DNA from 2 places in the Ramlibacter agri genome. Region 2 is predicted to be linked to the other one. Evidence: predicted binding sites of a transcription regulator. Region 2 holds the regulator's gene; the other holds the start of a gene.

Region 1 (14,534 bases), 580 kb from region 2:
AGCCGGGCGTGGCCGTCGCCGCCATCACCAAGCGCGCCCACGGCTTCGTCGTGGCGCACGTGGAAGGCGCGAACAAGCCGACGCTCAATGGCGCGGCGATCGGGCCCGAGCCGGTGACGCTGAAGAACGGGGACATGCTGGAACTGGCCGGCACCCAGATGCAATTCCTGCAGGCGGGCTGAGGCCCGCCTTTTCCACCGTCCGCTCCGCCCCCCGTGGGAGGTTGAAGCTTGCTGTCCAAGCACTGGCCACGCATCGCGATCACGCTCGTGCCGCTGATGTTCGCCCTGCTGCACGCGATGGACATCCTGCCCATCGGCGTGCTGCAGCGCCTGGACAACATCATCTACGACGCCCGGCTGCGCGCCTCGATGCCGCGCACGCTGGACGACCGTGTCGTCATCGTCGACATCGACGAGAAGAGCCTGGCGGAAGTGGGGCGCTGGCCCTGGGGCCGCAACCGGCTCGCCGACCTGGTCGATGAACTGTTCGACCGGCAGAAGATCGCCATCCTCGGTTTCGACGTGGTGTTCGCCGAGCCGGACGACAGCTCGGGCCTCAAGCGGCTGCGCCAGCTGGCGCAATCGGAACTGAAGGAGCAGCCGGCCTTCGGCGAGAAGCTGCAGCAGCTGCAGTCCACCCTGGACTACGACGCCTCCTTCGCGCGCGCGCTGAAGGACCGCCCGGTGGTCCTGGGCTACTACTTCACCACCGACCCGCGCGGCCGCACCAGCGGCGTGCTGCCCAAGCCGGTGATGGGGCCCGAGGCGCTGCATGGCCGCCCGATCAAGTTCACCCACTGGACCGGCTACGGCTCCAACATCCAGCAGCTGGCCGACGCGGCGCCCATCGCGGGCTTCTTCAATCCCATGGTGGACAAGGACGGCGTGGTGCGCGCCGTGCCGCTGGTGGCGGAGTACCAGGACAAGTACTACGAATCGCTGGCGCTGGCGATGTTCCGCATGATGATCGGCTCGCCGGTGGTGGAACCCGGCTTCGCGCAGGAGAGCCTGGCCGGGCGCAACTACCAGGGCCTGGACCACATCCGGCTGCGCCTGGGCGAACGCGTGCGGCGCATCCCGGTGGCCGAGGGCGTGACCACGCTGGTCCCTTTCCGCGGGCCCGGTGGTGTCGAAGGCGGCTCCTACCGCTACGTGTCGGCGTCCGACGTGCTGTCCAAGCGCCTGCCGGCGGACAGCCTGAAGGGCAAGATCGTGCTGGTGGGCACCACCGCGCCCGGCCTCCTGGACCTGCGGGTGACGCCGGTGGGCGAGGCTTATGCCGGCGTCGAGACGCACGCCAACCTGATCTCGGGCCTGATGGACGACCGCATCCCGATCAAGCCGGACTGGTCCCTGGGCTACGACCTGGTGATCCTGGTGGTGGCCGGCCTCACGCTGGCCATCCTGCTGCCGCTGCTCTCGGCGACCCGCGCCGTGGTCCTGAGCCTGGCCATCGGGACGGCCATCCTGGCCCTCAACTACTGGCTCTATTTCAGCTACATGTGGGCGCTGCCGCTGGCGGCCGCCCTGGCCATGGCGGGCGCGGCCTTCGCGCTGAACATGAGCTATGGCTACTTCGTCGAAAGCCGCAGCAAGCGCGAGCTGGCCAACCTGTTCGGCACCTACGTCCCCCCGGAGCTGGTGGACGAGATGGTGAAGGACCCGGAAAGCTATTCGATGAAGGCGGCCAACAAGGAGCTCACGGTGATGTTCTGCGACATGCGGGGCTTCACCAAGATGTCCGAGAAGATGGAGCCGACGCAGCTGCAGGAGCTGCTGAACGAAGTCTTCAACCGCCTCACGGACATCATCCGCGGCCAGAACCGCGGGACCATCGACAAGTACATGGGCGACTGCGTCATGGCGTTCTGGGGCGCGCCGGTCGAAACCCCCAACCACGCCACGCTGGCGGTGAAGTCCGCGGTGGAGATGTCGCGGGCGGTGCAGGAGATCAACGCCGAGAACCGCAGCAAGGGCATCCCGGAGATCGGCGTCGGCGTGGGCCTCAACACCGGCACCATGTGCGTGGGCGACATGGGCTCCGACATCCGCCGCGCCTACACGGTGATCGGCGACGCGGTGAACCTGGGCTCGCGGCTGGAAGGCCTGTCCAAGGTCTACGGCGTCGACATCGTGGTGAGCGAGACGACCCGCAAGCTGGCGCCGGAGTTCGCCTGGCTCGAACTCGATCGCGTGCGCGTGAAGGGCAAGGAGCAGGCGGTGGGCATCTTCTACCCGCTGGGCCCGGCCGACAGCCTGGACCGCGCGACGGCGGACGAGCTCAAGACCTGGAACGCCTTCCTCAAGGCCTACCGGGCCCAGGACTGGGACCAATGCGACCTTCAACTCCTGAACCTCCAGCGGATGAATGCGCAAAAGTACCTTTACGAGCTGTACTCCGAACGTGTAACGTCGATGAGGTTGCTGCCTTTCGACCCGAGCTGGGACGGCGCGACCACCTTCGAGACCAAGTAATGGGGGGCGCTGAATGAGGGTGCGGGTGCTGGGCTGTTCCGGCGCGATCGCCAGGGACTGCCGGACCACGTCGTTCCTGATCGACGGGGACGTCCTCGTGGACGCGGGCACCGGCGTGGGCGACCTCAGCCTGGAGGAGATGCGCGCCATCCGGCACGTGTTCCTCACCCACTCGCACCTCGACCACGTGGCAGCCCTGCCGCTGATGGTCGACTCCATTGCTTCGCAACTCACCGCGCCGATCCGCATCTCCGCGCTGCCCGGGACCTTGCAGGCGCTGAAGACGCACATCTTCAACAACGTCATCTGGCCCGATTTCAGCGTCATCCCCTCGCCCGAGGCACCGTTCGTGAGTTTCCACGAAGTCCACGTGGGCCAGACCCTGGAGCTGGGCGGCAAGTCCATCGAGGTGCTGCCCGCGGTGCACACGGTGCCGGCCTGCGGCTACGCCATCGCCAACGGCCAGGGCTGCTGGGTGTTCACCGGCGACACCGAGCGCAACCCCGCTTTCTGGCGGCGCATCAACCAGCTGGACGTGGCCGCGCTGGTCATCGAGACGGCCTTCTCCAACCGGGAGCAGGACCTCGCGCGCCGCAGCCTGCACCTGTCGCCGCTGGCGCTCGCCGAGGAACTGGATTGCATCGACAAGGGCAAGAAGTTCCCGATCTACATCACGCACACCAAGCCTGCCGAGACCGAGCTGATCATGGCGGAGATCCAGCGCTTCGACCAAACGCAGCCTTTCGGTCCCAACGTCGTGCATGACATCCGCTGGCTGCGGGCAGGCCAGGAATTCAAGTTATGAACGCGGTCCTCAAGAACAACAACGCCGAACAGGAATTCCTCAGCTCCCAGCAGTTGCCGCCGGACAAGCGCGGCATCTCCTTCGAGGCCCTGTTCTTCCGCCAGCTGCAGCACGTCACCACCCGCATCCACGCGACGGAGAACGTCGACGAGATCATGCTGGAGGCGAGCCAGGACATCTGCAAGCTCCTGAACGCCGACCGGCTGACGCTGTACGCCGTGAACGACGATCACACGGCGATCGTCTCCAAGATCAAGACCGGCCTCAATGCGAGCCGCGACCTGAAGCTGCCGATCAGCCCGCAGAGCGTGGCCGGCTACGTGGCGCTGACCAAGCAGATGGTCAACATCGCCGACGTCTACGACGACGAGGCGCTCAAGCGCATCCACCCCAGCCTCAGCTTCCTGAAGGAAGTGGACAAGCGCTCCGGCTATCGCACCAAGCAGATGCTGGTGGTGCCCATCCTCGATGGCGACACGCTGCACGGCGTGCTGCAGGTGATCAACAACAAGAGCGACGCGCCGTTCGGCGACCTCGAGGTCGAAGGCGCCACGCAGCTTTGCAACACGCTGGCCACGGCGATCCGCCAGCGCATGCAGCGCGCCGCCGACAGCGCGCGCCGCAAGTCGACGAAATATGATGGCCTGATCGCCGACGGCGTGCTCACGCACGAGGAACTGCAGAACGCAGTGCAGAAGGCCCGCGAGGAGTCGGAGCCGGTCGAAAAGGTGCTGATGGCGGACTACTCGATCCGCCCGGCGCAGATCGGGCCTTCGCTGTCCAAGTTCTTCGGCTTTCCCTACGAGCCCTTCAACGCCAGCCGCATCCGTTCCGAGATGTTGCAGGGTGCGCTGAAACGCGAGTTCGTCACCGAGCAGGGCTGGGTGCCGCTGGAGGAAACGCCGGAAGGCCTGGTGCTGATGTGCCTGGATCCGGAAGCGGTGCGCAGCTCGCGCATCGTGCCGCAGGTGTTCCCGCGCGCGAACAAGCTTGCCTGGCGCGTCACGACGCAGGCCGAGTTCGAGGAGACGGTGGCCCAGCTCTGGGGCGGGCCGGACATGGGCGAATCGGTCGAGGACTTGCTGGCCGACCTGAACGCGCCGATCGGCGGCGACGATGACGACGACAGCGCGCTCGAGTCCGCCGCGGCGGACAACGAGCTGGTCAAGTTCGTCAACAAGATCATCATCGACGCCTACAACCAGCGCGCCTCGGACATCCACATCGAGCCGCTGCCGGGCAAGCAGAAGACCGGCATCCGCCTGCGCATCGACGGCACGCTGATGCCTTACGTGGAAGTGCCCGCGCACTTCCGCCAGGCGCTGGTGACGCGCCTGAAGATCATGTGCGACCTCGACATCTCCGAGCGCCGCAGGCCGCAGGACGGCAAGATCAAGTTCAAGAAGTACGGGCCGCTGGACATCGAGCTGCGCGTCGCGACCATTCCTTCCGCCGGCGGCGTCGAGGACATCGTGATGCGGATCCTGGCCGCCGGCGAGCCGATCCCGCTGGAGAAGCTGGGGCTCACCACGCACAACAAGGAGCGGCTGGAGCAGACGGTCAGCAAGCCCTATGGCCTGTTCTATGTCTGTGGCCCCACGGGTTCGGGCAAGACGACCACGCTGCACTCCATCCTGAAGTTCCTCAACACGCCGGAAACCAAGATCTGGACGGCGGAGGATCCGGTGGAAATCACGCAGAAGGGCCTGCGCCAGGTGCAGGTGAACAAGAAGGCCGGCATCGACTTCGCGCTGGTGATGCGCGCCTTCCTGCGCGCCGACCCGGACATCATCATGGTGGGCGAGTCGCGCGACAAGGAAACCGTGTCCATGGGCGTGGAAGCCTCGCTCACCGGCCACCTGGTGTTCTCCACGCTGCACACCAACTCCGCGCCGGAGTCCATCACCCGCCTGCTGGACATGGGGATGGACCCGTTCAACTTCGCCGACGCCCTGCTCGGCATCCTGGCGCAGCGCCTGGCCAAGCGCCTGTGCGAGTGCAAGGAGTCGTACACGCCTTCGCAGGAGGAACTGCGCAGCTTCATCAAGGAGTACGCGCAGGACCTGCAGCACACGGGCCCCTGGACGGTCGATTTCGGCGGCGAGTCGCAGAAGCTCTACGAGACCTGGGTCGAGAACTACGGCCAGGACGGCAACCTGAAGTTCTATCGCGCCGTCGGCTGCGAGAAGTGCAACAAGACCGGCTACAAGGGCCGGGTCGGCCTGCATGAACTGCTGGTCGCCGACGACGACGTCAAGAAATTGATCCAGGAGCGGGCCCGGGTGGCCGACCTGTTCCAGCAGTCCGTCGCCAGCGGCATGCGCACGCTGAAGATGGACGGCATGGAAAAGATCATGATGGGCCTGACCGACCTGAAGCAGGTCCGTTCGGTCTGCATCAAATAGTCACCTCGGACACGATTTGTCCGGCAGCGCGGCCGGAAAGTGTCACTCCGGGGTGGTCGAGCGTGACTTTCTTCACGCTCAGACACATGGCACGGCGCTTGCGGAATCTTCTCCGCTTCGCACACACATATTTCTGGAGGTATTCATGAAGCGTCAACTGCAACAGGGCTTTACCCTGATCGAACTGATGATCGTGGTCGCGATCATCGGTATCCTGGCTGCCGTGGCCCTGCCCGCGTACCAGGACTACACCAAGCGCGCCAAGATGTCGGAAGTGGTCCTGGCCGCCTCCGCTTGCCGCACGACCATCACCGAGGTGTACCAGTCCGGCTCGAGCACGCCGTCCGCCGACGGCTGGGGCTGCGAATCTTCTTCGCAGACCAGCAAGTACGTCGCCGCTGTGCACACCGACTCGATCGGCACGATCAGCGTGACGGCCACCGGTTTCAGCGACAACAACATCGACTCCAAGATCGTCCAGCTGATCCCCTACCAAGACGCCTCGACCACCAAGAACCCGGCTTCCAACGGCCACATGGGCTCCCCGGTGTTCAAGTGGGTCTGCGGCCCGGCTACGACCAACGGCATCCAGGCCAAGTTCCTGCCCGGCTCCTGCCGCGGCTGATCCAGCACGCAGCAATAGCGAAAGAGCGGCTTCGGCCGCTCTTTTTTTTGACTATCAAGCCCGATCTGGTCGACAAAGATGTCACCTCCAGGCGCTGAGCGTCAGAAGCGGGTCGGTGGGCGGCCGTTTGTCTGCGAAAAATCCACGCCTATCGCTGGCACAGCGATTGCACTACCCACCTGCTTTTCGCAACAACGGAGGTTACTCATGAAGCGTCAACTGCAACAGGGCTTCACCCTGATCGAACTGATGATCGTGGTCGCGATCATCGGTATCCTGGCTGCCGTGGCCCTGCCCGCGTACCAGGACTACACCAAGCGCGCCAAGATGTCGGAAGTGGTCCTGGCCGCCTCCGCTTGCCGCACGACCATCACCGAGGTGTACCAGTCCGGCTCGAGCACGCCGTCCGCCGACGGCTGGGGCTGCGAATCTTCTTCGCAGACCAGCAAGTACGTCGCCGCTGTGCACACCGACTCGATCGGCACGATCAGCGTGACGGCCACCGGCTTCAGCGACAACAACATCGACTCCAAGATCGTCCAGCTGGTCCCCTACCAGGACGCCTCGACCACGAAGAACCCGGCTTCCAACGGCCACATGGGCTCCCCGGTGTTCAAGTGGGTCTGCGGCCCCGCTGGCACCAACGGCATCCAGGCCAAGTTCCTGCCCGGCTCCTGCCGCGGCTGATCCAGCGCCAGCAGATTGCGACAGAGCGGCTTCGGCCGCTCTTTTTTATGGTGCGCCCGCGACGCTGGCCCGACAGATTCACGCCGGCGATGGCATGGCGCTTGCAGCGAGTCCTCGCTTGCGGAAAGAATCCCGGTAGACCGGGTGGCCGCGCGAGCGCACAGATGGAAGAGGGTGGAGTGGAACTGACCGTATTGATGCCTTGCCTGAACGAGGCGAGGACCGTGGCGAAGTGCGTCGAGGCGGCGCGGAACTTCCTGCGCGCAGCAGGCGTCCACGGCGAAGTGCTGGTGGCCGACAACGGCTCCACCGACGGCTCCCAGGCGCTGGCCGAGGCCGCCGGCGCGCGCGTGGTGCCCGTCTCCGAGCGCGGCTACGGCGCGGCCCTGATCGGCGGCATCAGCGAGGCACGCGGCCGCTACGTAATCATGGGCGACGCCGACGACAGCTACGACTTCTCCCGGCTGCAGGCTTTCGTCGCCAAGCTGCGCGAGGGTGCCGACCTGGTCATGGGCAACCGCTTCCGCGGTGGCATCGAGCAGGGCGCCATGCCCTTCCTGCACCGCTACCTGGGCAACCCGGTTCTCAGCTTCGTGGGCCGCCTGTTCTTCCGGACCAACATCGGCGACTTCCATTGCGGCCTGCGCGGCTTCTCGCGCGCTGCCATCCAGAAGCTCGGGCTGCTGACGCCCGGCATGGAGTTCGCCAGTGAGATGGTGGCCAAGGCGGCGCTGGCCGGCCTGCGGATCGAGGAAGTGCCCACCACGCTGCGGCCCGACGGCCGGGGCCGGCCGCCGCACCTGCGCACCTGGCGCGACGGCTGGCGCCACCTGCGCTTCATGTTCCTGTTCTGTCCGCGCTGGCTGTTCCTCTATCCCGGCCTGGCCTTGCTGCTGGCCGGCGGTGGCGCGATGCTCGCCGGCCTCACGTCCGCCGGCGCGACCCACCTCGGCATCCACTCGATGCTGTATGCCGGCGCGGCCGTCATCCTCGGCGTGCAGATGCTCGCCTTTGCCCTGCTCACCAAATGGCTGGCCGTGCTGGCCGGGATGGTGGCGGAGCCGAAGTGGATGGAACGAGGGTCGCCACTGTTCTCCATCGAGAACGGCCTGCTGTCCGGGCTGGCGCTGTTCCTCGCGGGCCTGGTCTGGTCGCTGGCCATCACCCTCGACTGGGGACGCGCTGGCTTCGGCGCCCTGAATCCGCTGGAGACCATGCGCTCGGTCATCCCGGCCGTCACGCTGATCGCGATCGGCTCCGAGGTCGCCATGGGCTCGCTGTTCGCCGGCGCCCTGCTGTCTTCCTGGCGTTCGCGCCGCGCGCCATGAACGCGGCCGTCCTGCGCGGAATGCGCGCCCCGGGGCCGGGCGCGGAACTCGCGCTCACCTTCGCCATCGTCTGGATCGCGCTCGCGAGCATCCCGGTCGCGCTGGGCGGCATTGGCCTGAGCTGGGATGCGCTGAACCACCACATCTACCTGGGCTGGACCGCGGAACACCCGCGCTTCGATCGCGACTTCCTGGCCGCGTCCTACCAAGGCTACCAGTACCCCTACCTGTACTGGCCGGCCTGGAAATTGTTCCAACACAACGTGCCGGGCAGCATTGCCGGCGTCGTGATCGTCACGCTGCACCTCGTGGCCTTGCCGGCCTTGTGGCTGATTGCGCGCTCCTGCATCCCGGGCCGTAGCTGGTACGCCACCGCGATGCGGATTACGGCCGTCGCCCTGGGCTTTTCGGGCGAGCTGTTCCTCTCCCTGCTGGACACGACGACCAATGACGGACTCGTTTCCGTGCCGTTCGTGTGGGCCGTCGCGGTAGCGCTGCTGGCTGCGCAGCCGCAAGAGGAGCGCCCAAGCTGGTTGACCGCAGCGAGAGCCGTCGCGCTTTCCGGTCTGCTGGCGGGCATCTCCGTTGCATTCAAGCTGAGCAACGGGCCCCTCGCCCTGCTGCTGCCATTGCTGTGGCTGCTCGCCGGTGCGCGCTGGCCCGGCCGGGTCGTTCAGGCCATACATGGTGGCATCTGGACCTTGTTCGGATTCGCCCTGGCGCTCGCACCTTGGGGCTTCCAGCTGTGGAAGGCTTTCGGCAATCCGTTCTACCCCTTCTTCGAACCGCAGTTCGCAGCGCTACGTGCTTCCCTGGGGCTGGTGCCATGATCCGCTTCGAGCCTGACACCCTGCTGGATGCGCTGGTGCGTCCGATCGGCATGGCAGTGCCGGCCGGCGGCGTCTATGCCGAAATTCTGGCACCCGATTTCCGCTTCGTTTTCGTCCTGGCGCTGGTGCTCGCCTGGATTGCGTGGCGCGTGCGCCTGCGCGCGCCTGCGGTCACGCGAACGCTCGCACTGCTGGCCTGCGTTGCACTCAGCTTCGTTCCGTGGCTGGTTACCAGCGGCAACGGCCGCTACTTCATGCCGATGCTCCTCATCGTCGGGCCGCTGTGCATCGCAATGCTGCATCACCTACCCGTGCGCCAGGGCGCGCGGCTGGGCGCGGCGGCCTTCATGCTGCTGGCGCAGGTGGGCCTGCTCCATGAAGTACAGCCCTGGCGCTCATGGGGCTTGGCACCCTGGCGCGACGGCCCTGCGTTCGGCATCGACGTGCCGAAGGATCTGCGCGAGACGCCCGCAACCTATATCTCCCTGAGCGGCATCTCGTATTCGCTGATCGCGCCCTCGTTCCATCCGGATTCGCGCTGGATGAACCTGTCCTCCCAGGCAGGTAGACCCGACCAGGCAGATGACCTGCGGCGCGTGCACAGACTGCTGGACGCCTCGCCGGTCATCTACGGCGTCGTCCCGTCGGCGAACCGGAACGCGAACGAGCGCGACATGCCGGACGACCAGGCCGACGCTCTCGACCTGGGCATTGCCGACTTCGGCCTGCGGATCCGCCGCTCTTCCTGCCGCGTCGTTGCGTCCGTGGGCCTGACGGCGGTGGGCGCAGCGCCCGACCAGCAGATTTCGGACAAGGACCCGCGCGGGTTCCTCGTGTGCCGCCTCGATCGCCTCGCGGGGAAGGCTGCACCGGCAAAGCCGCAGATTCCGGCCGAGGTCGAGGCCGCGCTGGACGCAGTGGAGAAACAGTGCCCTCGGCTGTTCCCGCCCGGAAACGCGACCACCACGGTCCTGCCGGTCGGCTATCGCCGCTTCTACAGTGAGTCCGACATGCGCCTCTACGCCATGGACGACGGCCGCGTGATGTTCAAGTACATCCGTGCCCTGAACATGGTGCAAGTTGGAACCAAGGCCAGCGTCGTCGCACCGGGCTTCCATATGGACTGCAACATCAAGGGGCGCGCCGGCCTGCCTTGGGAGCGGGAAATCTGAATGCGCCTGCGCCGCGTCCTGTTCGACGTCACGCATACTCGCACGCAGGCCGATACAGCCGGCATTTCGCGCACGGTACGGCGGCTGGCGGAGGAATTTCCGGGCGTTGCGGCTGACGCGGGCCTGGGCTTCGAGACAGTCGCCTGCGCTGCCACTGGCTTGCGGCGGGCGCCCCTGGCCCCGTCTGTGCGGAACGCCGCGTCCACCAGCGCGCTGCTGCGTTTTGCCACGGGGATCGCCAAGCCGGCCATCGAGCAGGTCTTGCGCCTGCCCTGGCCCCTGGTCCGGCCGATCTGGCAAGCGGCTGCTGGCCGCGCATTCGATGCTGCAGCGGCCGGTTTGCCCGCCGTGGATCCGCGGCCGGGCGACCTGCTGCTGATGGTCGACGGCAGCTGGAACTATCCCGTCTGGCCCGCCGCGCGGCGGGCACGTGCCCAGGGCGCCGTGGTGGTGCCGCTGATCCACGACCTGATGCCGATCGAGGCTCCCGAATTCTGCGTGCCCTGGGTGCGCAACGCCTTCAACTACTGGCTCCAGGATGCGGTCGGGACGAGCGATGCGCTCCTGTGCAACTCTGCGAGCACGGAGCAAGCGCTGCGTGCCCATGCGCAAAAGAGGGGCTGGCGGCTTCCGCCTACCGCGCATATTCGCCTGGGCAGCGATCCGGCACCGCAACTGGCGGGCGAAGTCCGCCCTGCCTTGCGCGATTTCCTCGCCCGCCCGGCGCCGGCCTATGCGACCGTCGGCTCGCTGGAGCCGAAGAAGAACCATCGCCTGCTGCTGCGGTCATGCGAGGCACTTTGGGCGCAAGGCGAAACGTTTGGCCTCCTGGTCCTGGGTCGCAGGACGCCGGAGTGCGCCGATGTCGCGCAACGGCTCGCTGCGCTGGCCGCGAGGGGCTGTCCGGTGCTCGCCTTGCACGATGCAAATGATGCCGAGATCGCCTACGCGTACCAGCATGCGCGCGCCCTGGTGTTGCCGTCGCTGTTCGAGGGCTTCGGCTTGCCACTGGTGGAGGCCCGCACGCGCGGCTGCCGCGTGCTGGCCAGTGACATCCCCGCGTTCCGCGAACTGGCGGACGACGGCGTACGACTGTTCGATCCCCGCTCGGAGAAGGACCTGTCCGACCGGCTCATGACGGACGCCCACTCCGGCGCAGCGGGCGTGGTGCGCGCCATGCCTGCGTGGCGCTGGCGCGAATGCGCCGCGCAGAGCCTGGAGCGGGTGCAGGAGCTCCTGGGCCGCGCGGCGCCTGGGCCGGCAGCCAGCGCGCCAATCACTTCCCAACGGACATCGTCCATCGCGCCATGATCATCATCCGCACACCCCTGAGGGTCAGCTTCTTTGGCGGCGGCACCGATTTCCCCGAGTTCTTCGCCGAGAACGGCGGTGCGGTGCTGGGCACGGCGATCAACAAGTACATTTACCACACGGTTTCGCACCTGCCGTCCTGGCTGTTCGACCACAAGATTCGCTTCTCCTACCGCAAGGTCGAACTGGCACCCGACCTGGACAGCATCGAGCACCGGCCGTTCCGCGAGATCCTGCGCTATTGCGGCGTCCACCAGGACGTCGAAGTCAATCTTGCGTCCGACCTGCCGTCCTTCAGCGGCCTCGGCTCCTCCTCGAGTTTCACGGTGGGCCTGATCAAGGGCCTGCACGCCCTGCAGGGCCGCTGCGTCGGCAACGAGGAACTGGCGCGCTGCGCGATCCACATCGAGCGCGAGGTACTGCAGGAGACAGTGGGTTTGCAGGACCAGGTCTTCGCCGCTTACGGCGGCCTCAACATCGTGCAGTTCTCCGGCCGCGGCGACTTCAACGTGGAGCGCATCGCCATCGGCGAGACGCGCCTGCGCGAGCTGAACGACAGCATGCTGCTGTACTTCACCGGGCGCACGCGGCACGCGCAGGAGGTGGAGAAGGCCAAACTGGACAAGCTGGCGGACAATCGCCCGACGCTGCGCAAGATGCTGGGCCTGGTCGACAAGGCGCACGGCGTGCTGACCGGTTCGGGCAGTCTCGCGGTGTTCGCGCAACTGCTGAACGACAGCTGGGTCGAGAAGCGCAAGCTCGATGCCTCGGTGAGCAACCCCGAGATCGACAAGCTCTACGATCTCGGCATGACGGCGGGCGCGCTCGGCGGCAAGCTGCTGGGCGCCGGTGGTGGCGGCTTCATGCTGCTGCTGGTGCCGCCCGAGCGGCAGACCGCGGTGCGCGCGGCATTGCGGAGCTATCACGAAGTGCCGATCGGCATCAATGCGGCCGGCAGCACGGTCGTCCACGCATAAAGACATCTCCAGAGAGGGACCATCCATGAACATCCTCGTGACCGGCGGGGCCGGCTACATCGGCTCCGTGCTCGTGCCCAAGCTGCTCCAGGCGGGGCATGCCGTGACGGTGCTGGACAACTTCATGTTCAACCAGCCGACGCTGGCCGAATGCTGCAGCTACGACGCCTTCCAGGTGGAGCGGGGCGACTGCCGCGACCAGGCGACCATGGAGCGCCTCGTCGCCAAGGCGGACGTCATCATCCCGCTCGCCGCGCTGGTGGGTGCGCCCCTGTGCAAGATCGATCCGGTCGGTGCGCAGACGATCAACCAGGACGCGGTGGAGATGCTGTGCCGCATCGCCAGCAAGGACCAGCGCATCCTGATGCCCGTGTCCAACAGCGGCTATGGCATCGGCGAGAAGGCCAAGGCCTGCACGGAAGAAAGCCCGCTGCGGCCGCTCTCGCTGTATGGCGTGACGAAGGTGAATGCCGAGACGGCAGTGCTGCAGCGCGAGAACAGCGCGACCTTCCGGCTGGCGACAGTGTTCGGCATGTCGCCGCGCATGCGTCTCGACCTGCTGGTCAACGATTTCACCTATCGTGCCCTGCGTGACCGCGCCGTCGTGATCTTCGAAGGCCACTTCAAGCGCAACTACATCCACATCCAGGACGTCGCTCGCGTTTTCCTGCACGCGCTGGAAAACTTCGAGGCGATGCGCGGCCGCCCCTACAACGTGGGGCTCGACGACGCCAACCTCTCCAAGCTGGAACTGTGCGCGCTGATCCAGCGGCACGTGCCCGGCTTCACCTACCTGGAAGCGCCGATCGGCGAGGACCCGGACAAGCGCGACTACATCGTGTCGAACGCGCGGCTGGCTTCGACCGGTTTCGTCACGCAGTGGAGCCTGGACCGCGGTATCCGCGAACTGCTCAAGGGGTACGTGATCCTGCGCGACTCGCGTTACGGTAACGTCTGACATGCACGCTGATGCGCCTGAGCTGGCGGTCATCCTGGTCGGCGGGCTGGGAACGCGCATCCGCCACCTGCTGCAGGGCCGGCCCAAGCCACTGGCGCCGGTGGCTGGCAAGCCGTTTCTGGAATGGGTGATCCGCTACCTGCAGGGGCAGGGCGTGCGGCGCATCGTGCTGGCGGCCGGATACGCCGGCGACCAGGTGCAGGCGTTCGCCGAATCCCTGGACCTCCCGGGCGTGGAACTGCGGACGGTGATCGAGCCGGAACCGCGCGGCACGGCGGGGGGCTTTCTGCACGCATGGCGGCAGGAACGGCCCGCGCCTGCCAATGCATTGGTGCTCAATGGCGATTCGCTGGCGCTGGTGCCGCTCGCGCCGCTGTTCGCGGCTTCCCGTGACCCGGGGTGCGCCGGGGCCATCCTGGCCGTGCAGGTGGACGACGCGGGCCGCTACGGGACCCTGGACGTGGCGACCGATTCCAGCCTGTGGGCCTTTGCCGAGAAGCGCGGCGAATCCGTACCCGGCCTGGTCAATGCCGGGGTATACCTGCTTCCGCATGCCACCGTCACGGGTCTGCCGGTTACCAGCGCGTCGCTCAGTTTTGAGACCGAAGTGTTCCCGGGCCTGGTCGCGAGCGGCCAGCGCGTGCGGGTGGCGAGCTCGCGCGGCGCTTTCCTCGACATCGGCACGGAGGCGTCGCTGGCGCAGGCCGATGCTTTCATCCGTGACAATCCCTCCTGGTTCCAGCCCAAATCCTGAAGCGCCGTCCATGCATTGCCGCGTCTGCGACTCCACCGACCTGCAACCGGTCCTCGACCTGGGGCAGCAGCCCTGGTGCAACCACTTCCTGCGCCCCGAAGAAGTCGGCAAGGAGCCGTACTACCCGCTGCACCTGCTGTATTGCAACGCCTGCCATACCTCGCAGCTGGACTACACGGTCAAGAAGGAGGTCATGTTCGGGGAT
Region 2 (14,534 bases):
GCCTGGTGCCCTCGCATGCCGGCCCGGCCGACCTGGCCGCCACCCAGGCCGCGCAGCTGAAGCGCTGGGAAGCGCCGATCAAGGCCTCGGGCTTCAAGGCGGAGTAAGGCGCAGGCGCAGCCCAAGCTGCGCCGTTCGGCGGAATCCGCGGCTGAGTGTCGCGGATTCGTAACCTGCGCCCGCATAATCGGCGCTCCATGGACAAGCTCAAGCAGCTGGAATCCTTTGTCTCGGTCGCCACCAAGGGCAGCCTGACGGCCGCCGCGCGCGCCGAGGGCGTGGCGCCGGCCATCATGGGCCGGCGGCTGGACGCGCTGGAAGAACGGCTGGGCGTGAAGCTGCTGGTGCGCACGACGCGCCGGATCACGCTGACGCACGAGGGCAGCGCCTTCCTGGAAGACTGCCAGCGGCTGCTGGCCGACATCAACAATGCGGAAGCCAGCGTCAGCGCCGGCGGCGTCAAGGCCAGCGGCCACCTGCGCATCACGGCGCCGGCCGGCTTCGGCCGCCGCCATGTGGCGCCGCTGGTGCCGCGCTTTCGCGAACTGCACCAGGACGTGACGATCTCGCTCAACCTGAGCGACCGCGTGGTCGACCTGGCGGGCGAGGGCTTCGACTGCGCGGTGCGCGTGGGCGACTTCCCGGATTCCTCGCTGGTCAGCGTGCGGCTGGCCGACAACCGCCGCCTGTGCGTCGCCACGCCCGAGTACCTGAAGCGGCACGGCACGCCGGACCATCCGAACGACCTGCTGAAGTTCGATTGCCTCACCTTGTCCAGCGACGCCTCGCAGACGCGCGGCTGGGCTTTCCTGCTGAAGGAAGGCGACAAGTCCGAGGTGGTGCATTTCAAGCCGGGCGGCCCGCTGGACTGCTCGGACGGCCAGGTGCTGCACGACTGGTGCCTGCAGGGCTTCGGCATCGCCTGGCGCAGCACCTGGGAGGTGGAGCAGGAGATCGCCGCCGGCCGGCTGGCCGAAGTGCTGGCGCCCTTTGCCGCCCCGCCCAACGGGATCTACGCCGTCTTCCCGCAGCGCAAGCACCTGCCCCTGCGGGTGCGGCTGTGGATCGACTTCCTCAAGCACCACTACGCCCAGCCGCAGTTCTGGCGCGGCTCACCCGCATGATCCTCGAAGCCATCCTCGCCTACGTCCACATCACGGCGATCCTGACCCTGGTCGTGTTCCTCTCCAGCGAGGCGGCCCTGTGCCGCGCGGAATGGATGAACGAGACGGTCGTCAAGCGCCTGGCCCTGATCGACCGCATCTACGGCATTGCGGCCGGCGCGGTGCTGGTGACCGGGCTGCTGCGCATCTACCTGGGGGCGAAGGGCTCCGGCTATTACTGGCACAACTGGCTGCTGCACGCGAAGCTGGGCATGTTCATCGTGGTGGGGCTGGTGTCCATCGTGCCGACGATCCGCTTCATCCGCTGGCGCAAGCTGCTGGACGCCACCGGCGCGCTGCCCTCGGCCGAAGAAGTGCGCGCCACCCGCAAGCTGGTGATGGTGCAGGCGCACATCGTGCCGGTCATTCCGCTGGCCGCGGTGTTCCTGGCGCGCGGATTCGGAGCCCACTAGCATGCAGCAGCAACACGAGCGTGTCCCCGAGTTCGCCTATCCGCAGGTCCGCGAGCAGGTCAGCGCCGAGGAATGGCAGGCCCGCGTCGATCTCGCGATGGCCTACCGGCTGGCGGCCTACTACCGCTGGACCGACCAGATCTACAACCACTTCACGGCCAAGATCCCGGGCACCAGCCACTTCCTGATCAACCCCTACGGCGTGCTGTTCGAGGAAGTGACGGCTTCCTGCCTGGTGAAGATCGACCTGGACGGCAACACGATCCTCGATCCCTCCGGCCTGGGCTGCAACGCCGCGGGCTTCCTGATCCACAGCTGCGTGCACCGGGCGCGCCCGGAGCTGACCTGCGTGCTGCACACGCACACCGCTTCGAACATGGCCGTGTCGGCGCAGAAGCGGGGGCTGCTGATGATCACGCAGCACGCCATGCGCTTTCACAAGCGCATCGGTTACCACGACTACGAAGGCGTGGCGCTGGACTTCAGCGAGCAGGACCGGCTGGTGCGCGACCTCGGGCCGCACAAGGTGATGATCCTGCGCAACCACGGCGCGCTGGCGGCCGGTACGACGATCCGCGATGCCTTCGAGCAGCTCTATTACCTGGAGCGCGCCTGCGAGGCGCAGGTCCGCGCGCAGGCGGGCGGCGCGGAGCTGATCGAATGCGACGGCGAGGTCGCGGAAAAAGTGGCGCTGGCGCTGGACCGGCCCGGGCGCACGGCCTACGACACCGACTGGCCGGCGCTGCGCCGGCTGATGGACCGCATCGACCCGTCGTACGCGCAATGAGCGTGCGCCGCCTGCTGGTCTTCGACGAGAACGCGCACTTCTACGCGCAAAGGCTGCAGGCGGAACTGGGCGACGCCTACGAGATTGCGGCCACCAACGACCGCGCCAAAGCGCAGCGGCTGTTGCCGCACCAGCAGGTGCTGGTCGTGCCGGACACCTGGCTGGACGACGGCTTCCTCGCCGCGGGCGCGGGGCTCGCCTGGGTGCATTCGCTGCGCGCCGGCGTCGACCGCCTGCTCGCCTCGCGCACGCTGCCGGCGGACGCCATCGTCACGTCGTCCCGCGGCATCCATGGCCCGCAGATGGCGGAGACGGCGCTGCTGCTGATGATGGCGCTGGCCCGGAACCTGCCGCGCATGCTGCAGAACCAGGAGGAGGCGCGCTGGGAGCCCTGGCCGCAGCCGCTGCTGGAAGGCAAGCACGTGGTCATCGTCGGCGTCGGCAGCATCGCCCAGGTGGTCGCGCCGCGCTGCCAGGCCTTCGGCATGCGCGTCACGGGCGTGGCCTCCACCGCGCGCGAGCTGCCCGGCTTCGACGCGATCCGGCCGCGGGCTGAGCTGCCGCAGGTGCTGGCCACCGCGGACTTCGTGGTCCTGCTGCTGCCGCTGGACGAGCGTTCGCGTGGCCTGTTCGACGCGGACCTGCTGGCCGCGCTGCCGCCGCACGCCATCCTGGTCAACCTGAGCCGGGGCGGCATCGTCGACGAGCAGGCGCTGCGAGCCGCCCTGGACGCCGGCCGGCTGGCCGGCGCCGGGATGGACGTGTTCGCCACCGAGCCGCTGCCGGCCGACTCCGCGCTGTGGCGCACCCCCAACCTGATCGTCACCCCGCACATCGGCGGCTATGCCGACACGTACAAGGACAAGGCTCTCGCGCTGCTGCTCGAAAACGCCCGGGCGTTCGCGCAGGGACACGGCCAGGACTTGCGCAACCGCATGCGCTGACGGCCCGTGGGGTGGCTGGTCCGGCGCCAGGCCGGAGCGCGGCCTCCCCCGTAAAATCGCCAGATGCTCCGCGTGAAACAAGAACTGCTCGGCGCCCTCGCCGCCGGGCTGGAACAGCTGCAACCCGGCACGGCCGACAAGGCCGTGTTCGAGATGCCCAAGGTTGCCGCCCATGGCGATTTCGCCGTCACGGCCGCCATGCAGCTGGCCAAGCCGCTGAAGAAGAACCCGCGCCAGCTGGCAGAAGCCCTGCGCGATGCCTTGCTGGCCACCCCCGCTTTCGGCCAGTGGGTCGAAGCGGTGGAGATCGCCGGTCCCGGCTTCCTGAACGTCCGCCTCAAGCCCGAAGCCAAGCAGCAGGTCGTGCACGAGGTGCTGGAAGAGGCCGGCGCCTTCGGCCGCCAGCCAGGCAGGGGCCAGAAGATGATGGTGGAGTTCGTCTCCGCCAATCCCACCGGCCCGCTGCACGTGGGCCACGGCCGCCAGGGCGCGCTGGGCGACGCGATCTGCAACCTGTACGACTCCCAGGGCTGGGACGTCACCCGCGAGTTCTACTACAACGACGCCGGCGTGCAGATCGCCACGCTGGCCAACAGCGTGCAGCTGCGCGCCCGCGGCCTGAAGCCGGGCGACGCCGGCTGGCCCGAAGCCGCCTACAACGGCGACTACATCCAGGACATCGCCGACGACTTCCTGGCCAAGAAGACGGTGAAGGCCGACGACCGCGAGTTCACGGCCAGCGGCAACGCCGACGACCTCGATGGCATCCGCCAGTTCGCCGTCGCCTACCTGCGCCACGAGCAGGACCTGGACCTGCAGGCCTTCGCGGTGCGCTTCGACAACTACTACCTCGAGTCCAGCCTCTACACGAGCGGCAAGGTCGACGCCGTGGTGAAGCGCCTGCAGGACAACGGCAAGACCTACGAGCAGGACGGCGCGCTGTGGCTGAAGTCCACCGAGTACGGGGACGACAAGGACCGCGTGATGCGCAAGGGCGACGGCACCTACACGTACTTCGTGCCGGACGTCGCGTACCACATCGCCAAGTGGGAGCGCGGCTACGCCAAGGCCGTCAACATCCAGGGCACCGACCACCACGGCACCATCGCCCGCGTGCGCGCCGGCCTGCAGGCGGCCGAAGTCGGCATCCCGCAAGGCTTCCCGGACTACGTGCTGCACACCATGGTGCGCGTCATGCGCGGCGGCCAGGAGGTGAAGATCTCCAAGCGCGCCGGCAGCTACGTCACCCTGCGCGACCTGATCGAGTGGACCAGCAAGGACGCGGTGCGCTTCTTCCTGCTTTCGCGCAAGCCGGACACCGAGTACGTGTTCGACGTCGACCTGGCGTTGGCGCAGAACAACGACAACCCGGTGTACTACGTGCAGTACGCGCACGCCCGCATCTGCTCGGTGCTGGCCGCCTGGGGCGGCGATGTGGCCTCGCTGAAGTCGGCGCCGCTGTCGTCCCTGGTCCACCCCGCTGCGTTGAACCTCATGCTGCAGGTGGCGAAATACCCGGAAATGCTGACGGCGGCGGCGGTGGATTTCGCGCCGCACGACGTCACCTTCTACCTGCGCGAGCTGGCCGCGGCGTATCACTCGTACTACGACAGCGAGCGCATCCTGGTGGACGACGACAACTTGAAACGTGACCGCCTCGCTCTCGTGGCCGCTGTCGCGCAGGTGTTGCACAATGGCCTGGCAGTGCTGGGCGTGAGCGCCCCGCGAAAAATGTGAGCGAGCAGAAAGCGTGAAACACACACAAAGCGGCAACACCTTCGTCGGCATCATCATCGGCGTGGTGCTGGGCCTCGCGGCCGCCCTGGCGGTGGCGGTGTACGTCACCAAGGTTCCTGTCCCCTTCCTGAACAAGGGTCCCAGCCGCTCCGCGGAGCAGGACGCGGCGGAGTCCCAGAAGAACAAGAACTGGGACCCCAACTCGCCCCTGTACGGCAAGAACCCGGCCAAGGCGCTGCCGCCCGCGCCGGGCATGCCGGCCGCCTCGGCGCCGGCGGCCCCTGCCGCGACGGCCAAGGCGCCGGAAGCAGCTCCGGCCGCGCCCGCCGCCGGCAAGCCGGAGTCGCCGGTCGCCAACAATCCGCCCTCGGCTCCGGCCGCACCGGCCGTCACGGGCCGTCCGCCGCCGGCCGACCCGCTGGGCGACCTGGCCTCGGCCAAGGCCAATGCCGGCAACGCCAATGGCAGCGATCCCTTCCTGTACTTCGTGCAGGCTGGCGCCTTCCGCACGCCGGAGGACGCCGAAGCGCAGCGCGCCAAGCTGTCCCTCATGGGCATCGAGGCCAAGGTGACCGAGCGCGAGCAGTCCGGCCGCCAGGTCTACCGGGTGCGCGTAGGCCCGTTCAACACCCGGGACGACGCCGACCGCCAGAAGGAAAAGCTGGACTCCGGCGGCTTCGAAACCGCGCTGGTGCGCGTCCAGCGGTAGCCCCCGGCCGCCAGGCGGCGGAACCTGGAGGCCCGCGTGGGCCTCTAGCAGGACTAGGAGAATTTCAGGAATGAATCGTCGCGATTTCTCGGCCGCAACGGCCATCGTCACCGGCGCCGCGGCGCTGGGGCTGCCGGGCCTGGCTTCGGCGCAGGGCCGCCGCCCGGAAGACGGCAAGGAATACAAGACGCTGGACAAGCGGGTGCCGGTCGATGCGCCGCCGCCCAAGATCGAGGTCGTCGACTTCTTCTGGTACAGCTGCCCCCACTGCAACGCCTTCGAGCCGCAGCTGGTGGAGTGGATCAAGAAGCTGCCGGCGGACGTCGTGGTCCGGCGCGTGCCGGTCGCCTTCCGCGACGATTTCGTGCCGCAGCAGCGCCTGTTCTACACGCTGGAAGCCATGGGCAAGCTGCCCGAGCTGCACCAGAAGGTGTTCGACACCGTCCACAAGGACCACAAGCCGACGGACCGCGAGGAATCGATCCTGCAGTTCGCCCAGGCCAACGGCCTGGACGTGGCCAAGTTCAAGGAGCTGTACAACTCCTTCACGGTCTCGGCGAAGGCGCGCCGCGCCACCCAGACCATGAACGCCTACCAGGTCGAAGGCGTGCCGGCGCTGGGCATCGCCGGCCGCTGGTACACCGACGGCACCCTGGCCGGCGGCATGCCGCGCGCCCTGCAGGTCGCCGACTACCTGATCGCCCAGGCCCGCAAGGCGGCATAAGCGCCAACGCGCACCCCGCAACGGGCGCCCCGGCTTCATCGCCGCGGCGCCCGTTGTGGCTTTTGGCACGTTCCGTCCGTGGCATCCAGGTAACAGTCGGTTGCATCTAGCCCGACCGTATTACAGAATGGCCCGACAGAAGCGCCATCGGAAGCGCGTTGGGGGTTGTGCATGGTCTGCAGCCGTTCTTCGCGGCTGCCGTTGCGCATCGTCGCGGCGGCAGTCATCCAGTTGTTCGCAGTCTCGGCCTACGCGGCGGACGAGGCCAAGCGCATCGAGGAGCTCGAAAAGAAGCTTGCCGCGAGCATGGAGCTGATCGAGAAGCTCTCGGCCCGCGTCAACCAGCTCGAGGCGGGCCGGCCGCCCGCGCCGGCGAGCGCCACCGCCGCAGCGCCCGCGCCCGCGCCCGCATCCGCCAGCGCGGAGCAGGCCGCGCGCATCGACCGGCTGGAGCAAAGCGTGCTCTCGATGTCCGAGAGCACCGCCAAGACCCACGACCTCGGCATCCCGCTGCACGGCTTCGCCGACGTGGGCTACGCGCATTCCAGCCTCCCCGTCGACGGCCGCAAGGGCGGCTTCACGCTGGGCAACCTGGACCTGTACATGACGCCACAGATCAGCGACCGCGTGCGCGCGCTGGTGGAACTGGTGTTCGAGTACGGCCCGCAGGACGTCGGCGTGTCGACGGACCTCGAGCGGCTGCAGTTCGGCTACACCTTCAGCGACAGCTTCACGCTGTGGGCGGGCCGCTACCACACGCCCTACGGCTACTGGAACGCGGCCTTCCACCACGGCCAGCAGATCCAGACCTCGGCCACGCGGCCACGCTTCATCGACTTCGAGGACCGCGGCGGCATCCTGCCGGCGCACGGCGTCGGCCTGCTCGGCTCCGGCAGCGTGCGCAGCGGTGGCGGCCGCCTGCTGTACGACGCCTACGTGGCCAACGGCGATCGCATCATCGACAACACGCTGGACCTCAACGCAGCGGCCGACGACAACGGCAACAAGCTGGTGGGAGGCAACATCCGCTACGCCTTCGGCGGCAACCTCGACGGCCTGATGCTGGGCCTGCATGCCTTCTCGCAGAAGGTGTCCGCCTACGACACCAGCGGCATCGCCACCAGCACCACGCAGGTGAACATGTTCGGCGGCCTGGCCGTGTACGACACCGACCGCTGGGAAATCATCAGCGAGTACTACCGCTTCCGCGACAAGGACCTGTCCGGCGGCACCGGCACCCACGGCAGCTGGGCCGGCTTCGTGCAGGCCGGCTACCACGTGGGACCCTGGACGCCGTACGCGCGCTGGGAGAAGACGGCACTCGACCAGTCGGACAACTACTTCGCCGCGCAGGACAGCGGCCGGTCCTACCTGGGCGGCGTGCTCGGACTGCGCTACAACCTCGATGCGAACTCCGCGATCAAGCTGGAGTTGAACCAGTTCCGCGAGGAACTCGCCAGCGGCCCGCAGCGCAGCCACGGCGGCCGCGTGCAGTTCGCCGTGCGCTTCTAGGAAGGAGGGCCGCGCATGAGACCGATCCGCTTCCTGGCCGTCGCCGCGACGGCCTTCCTGATGGCCGCGCAGTCGCCGGCCGCCGACGTCTACCTGGTCGCGAACCCCTCGCTGGGCCTGGGCGAGGACGACATCCGCGACATCTACCTGGGCGACAAGCAGCTGGCCAACGGCACGCGCATCGTGCCGCTGGACAACGCGGCGCTGCAGAGGGACTTCCTGGAAAAGGCCTTGAAGATGGATGGAGCCAAGTACAGCTCCATCTGGATCAAGAAGGGCTTCCGCGACGGCCTGAACGCGCCCACGGTGAAGACGGGCGACGCCGAGGTGCTGGCGGCCGTCAAATCCAATCCCGGCGCCATCGGCTATGTCTCGGCGCCGCCCAAGGACCTGAAAGTCATCGCGCACTACTGAGCGCGCTGGGGGTGCGGCATGTGGTCACTCGCCCGGTTGAAGATCAAGCAGCGGATGTACGTGCAGTTCTGCGTCGCCGTGACGCCGCTGGTAGGCCTGCTGCTGTTCCAGCTGCTGTCGGTGAGCGACCTGCCGGAGCGCGTGAACCGCGACCTGGGCCGCTACCGCGCCAGCAACCAGGCCATCTCCAGCTACCGCGAGTTCCTCAACGGCGTCACCGATGCCGTCGACTCCGGCAAGCTGTCGCAGCCGGCCCTGAAGGCCCTGGACGCCGCGCGGCAGGAAGCCCAGGCCGTCGACGAAGCGGCGCCCGGCCCACAATTGAAAGCGACGCTGGCGCAGCTGGCGAAGATCAGCAGCGCGCTGCAGCAGCGCAACACGCTGGAAACACTGCTGGCCGCGCGCGCCGACATCAACCAGGCCGACGCCGCCCTGAAGCAGCTGGCCGAGGACAGCGAGCAGCACCTGGCGGGCCTGGTGCGCGAGGACGCCCAGGCCGCCCGCCAGAAGAACCGCATCCTCGGCACCATCGCGGCGCTCACGCTGGTGCTGCTGGGTTTCATGGTGCGGCAGATGGTCGCCCGCATCACGGTGCCGGTCGCCTGGGCCGTGACCACCGCCAAGCGCGTGGCCTCGGGCGACCTGTCGCAGATCGTCGCGCCCGGGCGGCGCTACGACGGCATCGGCGAGCTGCAGGCGGCGCTGCGGGAGATGAACGATTCGCTGATCGCCATCGTCACGCGCGTGCGGGCCGGCTCCGACCTGATCTCGCGGGCTTCCGACCAGATCGCCGACGGCAACGCCGAACTGTCGGCGCGCACCGCCGAACAGGCGAGCTCGCTGGAGGCAACGGCGCTGGCCATGGGCGAGCTCACCCAGACCGTGCTGGCCAACGCCGGCAACGCGCAGCGCGCCAACGCGCTGGCGAAGTCGGCTTCCGACGTCGCGGTGAAAGGCGGCGAGGTCGTGGGGCAGGTGGTGCAGCGCATGAACGCCATCGACCGGTCCTCGCGCAACATCGTGGAAATCATCGCCCTCATCGACGGCATTGCCTTCCAGACCAACATCCTGGCCTTGAATGCCGCGGTGGAGGCGGCCCGCGCCGGCGACCAGGGCCGCGGCTTCGCGGTGGTGGCCAGCGAGGTGCGCAGCCTGGCGCAGCGCAGCGCCAGTTCGGCGCGGCAGATCAAGGCCCTGATCGACGACTCGGTGCAGCAGATCCGCGCCGGCAGCGAGCTGGTGGGCCACGCCGGCCAGACCATGGAGCAGATCCTGGCCAGCGTGCGCGACGTCACGGCCATCATGGCGGACATCGCCGCCACCAGCCAGCAGCAGAACAGCGGGATCGACCAGGTGAACCGCGCCGTGACCGCGCTGAACGCCGTCACCCGCCGCAATGCGGCCCTGGTGGACGACGCCCGCGAGGCCGCCGACGCGCTGCGCGAGCAATCGGCGCGGCTGGTGGAGGCGGTGGGCGCTTTTGCGATGGAGCAACCCGGGGCGGCCCAGGCAGCCTAGGATGCCGCCTGGCGCCGGCTTCCCATGAAATTGTTCCGGGGTGGCGCCATGCCGCGCCGGCCGTAAGCCCGTCATGAGCCGGGGGCATGGCTTGCCGATAGAATGCGGAGCAAGTTTCGTGCCTTTATGAACAAGAACCACGTCCTGCGCGCCCTGCTGATGGCCCTGGCCATCGCGTCGACCCTCGCTGCCGTTCCCGCCCGCGCGGAAAAGGCCGACAGCACCAAGCCCATGAACGTGGAGGCGGATGCGCTGCGTTATGACGACCTGAACCAGACCAGCGTCTTCACCGGCAACGTGGTGGTGACCAAGGGCACCATCATCATTCGCGGGGCCAAGATCAACGTCAAACAGGACCCCGAGGGCTACCAGTTCGGCGTGGTGACCGCCGCGCCGGGCCAGCGGGCCTTCTTCCGCCAGAAGCGCGAAGGCGTCGACGAGTGGATCGAAGGCGAAGGCGAGACCATCGAATACGACGGCAAGGCCGACCGCGTGAAATTCATCGGCCGCGCCGAGATGCGGCGCTACCGCGGCACCGAGCTCAGCGACGAGACCTCCGGCGCCGTCATCACCTACAACAACACCACCGAGCAGTTCAACGTGGACGGCAACCCCGGCGGGGCGACCCCGTCCAACCCGGGTGGCCGCGTGCGCGCGACCATCGGGCCCAAGCCGGGCGCATCCGCGCCGGCCGCGCCCGCCGCCCCGGCCACCAAACTGCGCCAGAGCAGCACCCTGGGAGGGGAGAAGCGTTGATGGGCGACGCCGAACTCGCGTCGCGCGAAGCGCCCGCGCAGGCCGCGACCGAAACCAGCCGCCTGGAGGCGCGCCACCTGCGCAAGTCCTATGGCGGCCGCAAGGTGGTGCAGGACGTGTCGCTGGCCGTCGAAAAAGGCGAGGTCGTGGGCCTGCTGGGCCCCAACGGCGCCGGCAAGACCACCTCGTTCTACATGATCGTCGGCCTGGTGCGGGCCGACGGCGGCGAGATCTCCATCGACGGCCGCCCGGTGGAGGACATGCCGATCCACCGCCGTTCGCGCCTGGGCCTGTCCTACCTGCCGCAGGAAGCGTCGATCTTCCGCAAGCTGAACGTGCAGGACAACGTGCGCGCCGTGCTGGAACTGCAGCGCGGCCCGGACGGCAAGTCGCTGCCCTCGGCCGAGATCGAGCGCCGCCTGACCGACCTGCTGCAGGACCTGCGCGTCGACCACCTGCGCGATTCGCCGGCGCTGGCGCTGTCCGGCGGCGAACGCCGCCGCGTCGAGATCGCCCGCGCGCTGGCCACGCAGCCGCGCTTCATCCTGCTGGACGAACCCTTCGCCGGCATCGACCCGATCGCCGTGATCGAGATCCAGCGCATCATCGGCTTCCTGAAGTCGCGCGGCATCGGCGTGCTCATCACCGACCACAACGTGCGCGAGACGCTGGGCATCTGCGACCACGCCTACATCATCAGCGAGGGCCGCGTGCTGGCGCAGGGCACGCCCGCCGAAATCGTGAACAACGCGGACGTCCGCCGGGTGTACCTCGGCGAGCACTTCCGAATGTGACGGCCGCTTCGAAGCAGTACCCATGAAGCAGGGCCTCTCCCTTCGCGTCTCGCAGCACCTGGCGCTGACGCCCCAGTTGCAACAGTCGATCCGCCTGCTGCAACTGTCCACGCTGGAACTCGGCCAGGAAATCCAGCAGATGCTGGACGACAACCCCTTCCTCGAAGTGAACATCGAGGAAGGGCCGGAGGAGTTCGGCGTCGCCCAGGCCGACACGCGGCCGGCCGCCGACGAACACGAATCCGACCCGGTGGCGCAGGCCGCCAACGGCCACGACAGCAGCAGCTCCGCCTCCGACAGCAGCGCCAGCTCCGCTTCGGACAGTGACGGCGATGCCTCCGACGGCGACAGCAGCGAACCGAACTGGGACGGCGACGGCAGCACCGAAACCGTGCCCGACGACGGCGAATGGGGCGGCGAGGCGCCGGCCCGCAAGTCGCAGGGCGATGACGACGACGTCGACGCCACCGAGCTCGCGCGCGGCAACGAGTCGCTGCAATCCTGGCTGCATCGCCAGGCGCTGGCCTTGCGCCTGGGCGAGGAAGACCGGGCGGCGCTGCGCTACCTGGTCGAGTCGCTGAACGACGATGGCTACCTGGAAGAGCCGCTGGAGGCCCTGGCCGCCAGCCTGGCGCCGCAAGACCTCGAGCAGCAGGAAGAGCTGGTGCACCGCTTCACGGTGGCGCTGCGCCTGCTGCAAAGCCTGGACCCGCCCGGCGTGGGCGCGCGCAACCTGGCCGAATGCCTGATGCTGCAGCTGCGCTCGCTGCAGCAGGACGCGCCGGACGACGAGGTCTACCCGGTCGCGATCCGCGTGTGCAGCCAGCCCATCGACCTGCTGGCGCGGCGCGACGTCAAGCGCCTGGCGCAGCTGACCGGCGAGACCGAGCCCCGGGTCAAGGGCGCCATCGCGCTGATCACGCGGCTGGAGCCCAAGCCGGGGCGCCGCTTCGTCGACGTCGAGCGCAACATCATCGTGCCCGACGTGCTGGTGACGAAGGCCGGCCGCAGTTCGCGCGCCAGCTTCCGCGTGCAGCTGAATCCCGACGTGGTGCCGCGCCTGCGCGTGCACGACGTCTATGCCGGCGCGCTCAAGGCGCACCGCGGCGAAGGCCACCAGGCGCTGCAGCAGCGGCTGCAGGAGGCGCGCTGGTTCATCAAGAACATCCAGCAGCGTTTCGACACCATCCTGCGCGTCTCCAGCGCCATCGTGGAGCGCCAGCACAACTTCTTCGTGCACGGCGAACTCGCCATGCGGCCGCTGGTGCTGCGCGAGATCGCCGATGAACTGGGCCTGCACGAGTCCACCATCTCGCGCGTGACCACGGCCAAGTACATGTCCACGCCCTTCGGCACCTTCGAGCTGAAGTACTTCTTCGGCTCGGCGCTGGGCACCGAGACCGGCGGCAACGCGTCCAGCACCGCGGTGCGCGCGCTGATCAAGCAGTTCGTCGCCGCCGAAAACGCCAAGAAACCGCTGTCCGACAGCCAGATCTCCGAGATGCTCAAGGAGCAGGGGATCGAGTGCGCGCGCCGCACCGTCGCCAAGTATCGCGAGGCGCTGCGCATCGCGCCGGCCAACCTCCGCAAGGAACTGTGAACGCTCTCAATTTATTCCTGCCCTGCGCCAGCGGGGTGGAAGGCTATCTGGCCGAGGAAGTCGCCCGCATCTGCGGCGCGCGCGCGCGCGACCTGCGCACGGCCCGTGGCGGCGTGCAGCTCGTGGCCGGCTGGCCCGAGGTGATGCAGCTCAACCTGCACAGCCGGCTCGCCCAGCGCGTGCTGGTGCAGCTGTGGCACGGGCCCTATCGCGCCGAACAGGACATCTACGAAGCCGCCAGCAACGTCGCCTGGGAAGACTGGTTCACGCCGCGCGAGAGCTTCAAGATCGAGCTGACGTCGCACCAGAGCCCGCTGAAGAGCCTCAATTTCGCCGCGCTGCGCATCAAGGACGCGGTCGCCGACCGCTTCCGCAACCGCGGCGGCGTGCGGCCCGACGTCGACACGCAGCGGCCGGCCGTGCGCGTGTTCGGGCACCTCGCGGCCGAGAGCCTGACGCTGTACATCGACAGCTCCGGCGAGCCGCTGTTCAAGCGCGGCTGGCGCGAGGACAAGGGCGAGGCCCCGCTGAAGGAGACGCTGGCCGCCGCCATGCTGGCCGCGAGCGGCTGGGACGCGACCGTGCCGCTGTACGACCCCTGCTGCGGCAGCGGCACGATCGCGATCGAAGCGGCGCAGATCGCCTGCAACATCGCGCCGGGTTCGCTGCGTCGGTTCGGCTTCGAGCGCCTGCGCCCGCACAAGGCGGCCGACTGGCAGGCCTTGAAGGCCGAAGCCCAGGCCGCGCGCCGCGCGCCGACGGCGCCGGTCTTCGGCAGCGACGTCGCCTTCCGCATGGTCGACTTCGCGCAGCGCAATGCCGAGCGTGCGGGCGTGGCGCAGGCAGTGCAATTGCGCGGCGGCGACGCGCTGCAGCGCATGCCGCCCAGCGACGTGCCGGGCGTCATGCTGCTCAATCCCCCTTATGGCGAGCGCATCGAGGCGGGCGGCATCGCGCGCCCGGGGCGCGAGCTGGCCCAGACCGAGCAGGGTGGCGATTTCTTCACCCAGCTCGCTTCGCACTGGAAGAAGAACTACGCCGGCTGGACCGCCTGGGTGCTGGTGCCGGACGCGAAGCTGCCCACGCGCATGCGGCTGAAGGAATCGCGCCGCGTGCCCATGTGGAACGGCCCGATCGAATGCCGCCTGTTCCGCTTCGACATGGTGGCCGGCTCGGCCAGGAACCGGGACCGGGGTCCCCAGGAAAATGCGTGAGCATTTTTCTGGGGTGGCCTATGCAGCTGGTTCTTGACACCAACATCGTGCTGGACCTGTTCGTGTTCAGCGACGAGCGCGTGAAGCCGCTGGCCGCAGGGCTGGAGCAGGGCGCGTTGCGCTGGCTGGCCACGGCGGCGATGCGCGAAGAGCTGGCGCGGGTGCTGGCCTATCCCAAGCTGGCGCCCAAGGTCGGCGACGCAGATGCCGTGCTGGCGGCCTTCGACCGCCATGCCCAGCTGCACGAGG

The links. The regulator sigma-54, encoded in region 2, starts transcription at its own class of promoters, with help from an activator protein. The targets are predictions, from matches to a motif close to TGGCANGNAANCTGCTTT.
Region 1: the regulator sigma-54 is predicted to act here: its motif matches at 6,468-6,485, upstream of HHL11_RS02975 (pilin).

The regions. Positions count from the first base shown of each region.
Region 1 covers NZ_JABBFX010000001.1:603,177-617,710, forward strand. Annotated here, with positions in the region: gene HHL11_RS02950 (FHA domain-containing protein) at 1-182, shown strand, start outside; gene HHL11_RS02955 (CHASE2 domain-containing protein) at 279-2,477, shown strand; gene HHL11_RS02960 (3',5'-cyclic-nucleotide phosphodiesterase) at 2,491-3,282, shown strand; gene HHL11_RS02965 (GspE/PulE family protein) at 3,279-5,687, shown strand; gene HHL11_RS02970 (pilin) at 5,833-6,312, shown strand; gene HHL11_RS02975 (pilin) at 6,520-6,999, shown strand; gene HHL11_RS02980 (glycosyltransferase family 2 protein) at 7,179-8,327, shown strand; gene HHL11_RS02985 (hypothetical protein) at 8,324-9,157, shown strand; gene HHL11_RS02990 (hypothetical protein) at 9,154-10,329, shown strand; gene HHL11_RS02995 (glycosyltransferase) at 10,330-11,640, shown strand; gene HHL11_RS03000 (GHMP family kinase ATP-binding protein) at 11,637-12,617, shown strand; gene HHL11_RS03005 (NAD-dependent epimerase/dehydratase family protein) at 12,643-13,575, shown strand; gene HHL11_RS03010 (sugar phosphate nucleotidyltransferase) at 13,577-14,329, shown strand; gene HHL11_RS03015 (class I SAM-dependent methyltransferase) at 14,340-14,534, shown strand, end outside.
Region 2 covers NZ_JABBFX010000001.1:24,323-38,856, reverse strand. Annotated here, with positions in the region: gene HHL11_RS00240 (Bug family tripartite tricarboxylate transporter substrate binding protein) at 1-107, shown strand, start outside; gene HHL11_RS00235 (LysR family transcriptional regulator) at 198-1,124, shown strand; gene HHL11_RS00230 (DUF2214 family protein) at 1,121-1,576, shown strand; gene HHL11_RS00225 (class II aldolase/adducin family protein) at 1,578-2,363, shown strand; gene HHL11_RS00220 (D-2-hydroxyacid dehydrogenase) at 2,360-3,307, shown strand; gene argS (arginine--tRNA ligase) at 3,371-5,044, shown strand; gene HHL11_RS00210 (SPOR domain-containing protein) at 5,058-5,753, shown strand; gene HHL11_RS00205 (thiol:disulfide interchange protein DsbA/DsbL) at 5,824-6,477, shown strand; gene HHL11_RS00200 (hypothetical protein) at 6,649-7,989, shown strand; gene HHL11_RS00195 (type 2 periplasmic-binding domain-containing protein) at 8,005-8,403, shown strand; gene HHL11_RS00190 (methyl-accepting chemotaxis protein) at 8,422-9,921, shown strand; gene lptA (lipopolysaccharide transport periplasmic protein LptA) at 10,048-10,677, shown strand; gene lptB (LPS export ABC transporter ATP-binding protein) at 10,677-11,471, shown strand; gene HHL11_RS00175 (RNA polymerase factor sigma-54) at 11,494-13,071, shown strand; gene HHL11_RS00170 (THUMP domain-containing protein) at 13,068-14,285, shown strand; gene HHL11_RS00165 (PIN domain-containing protein) at 14,306-14,534, shown strand, end outside.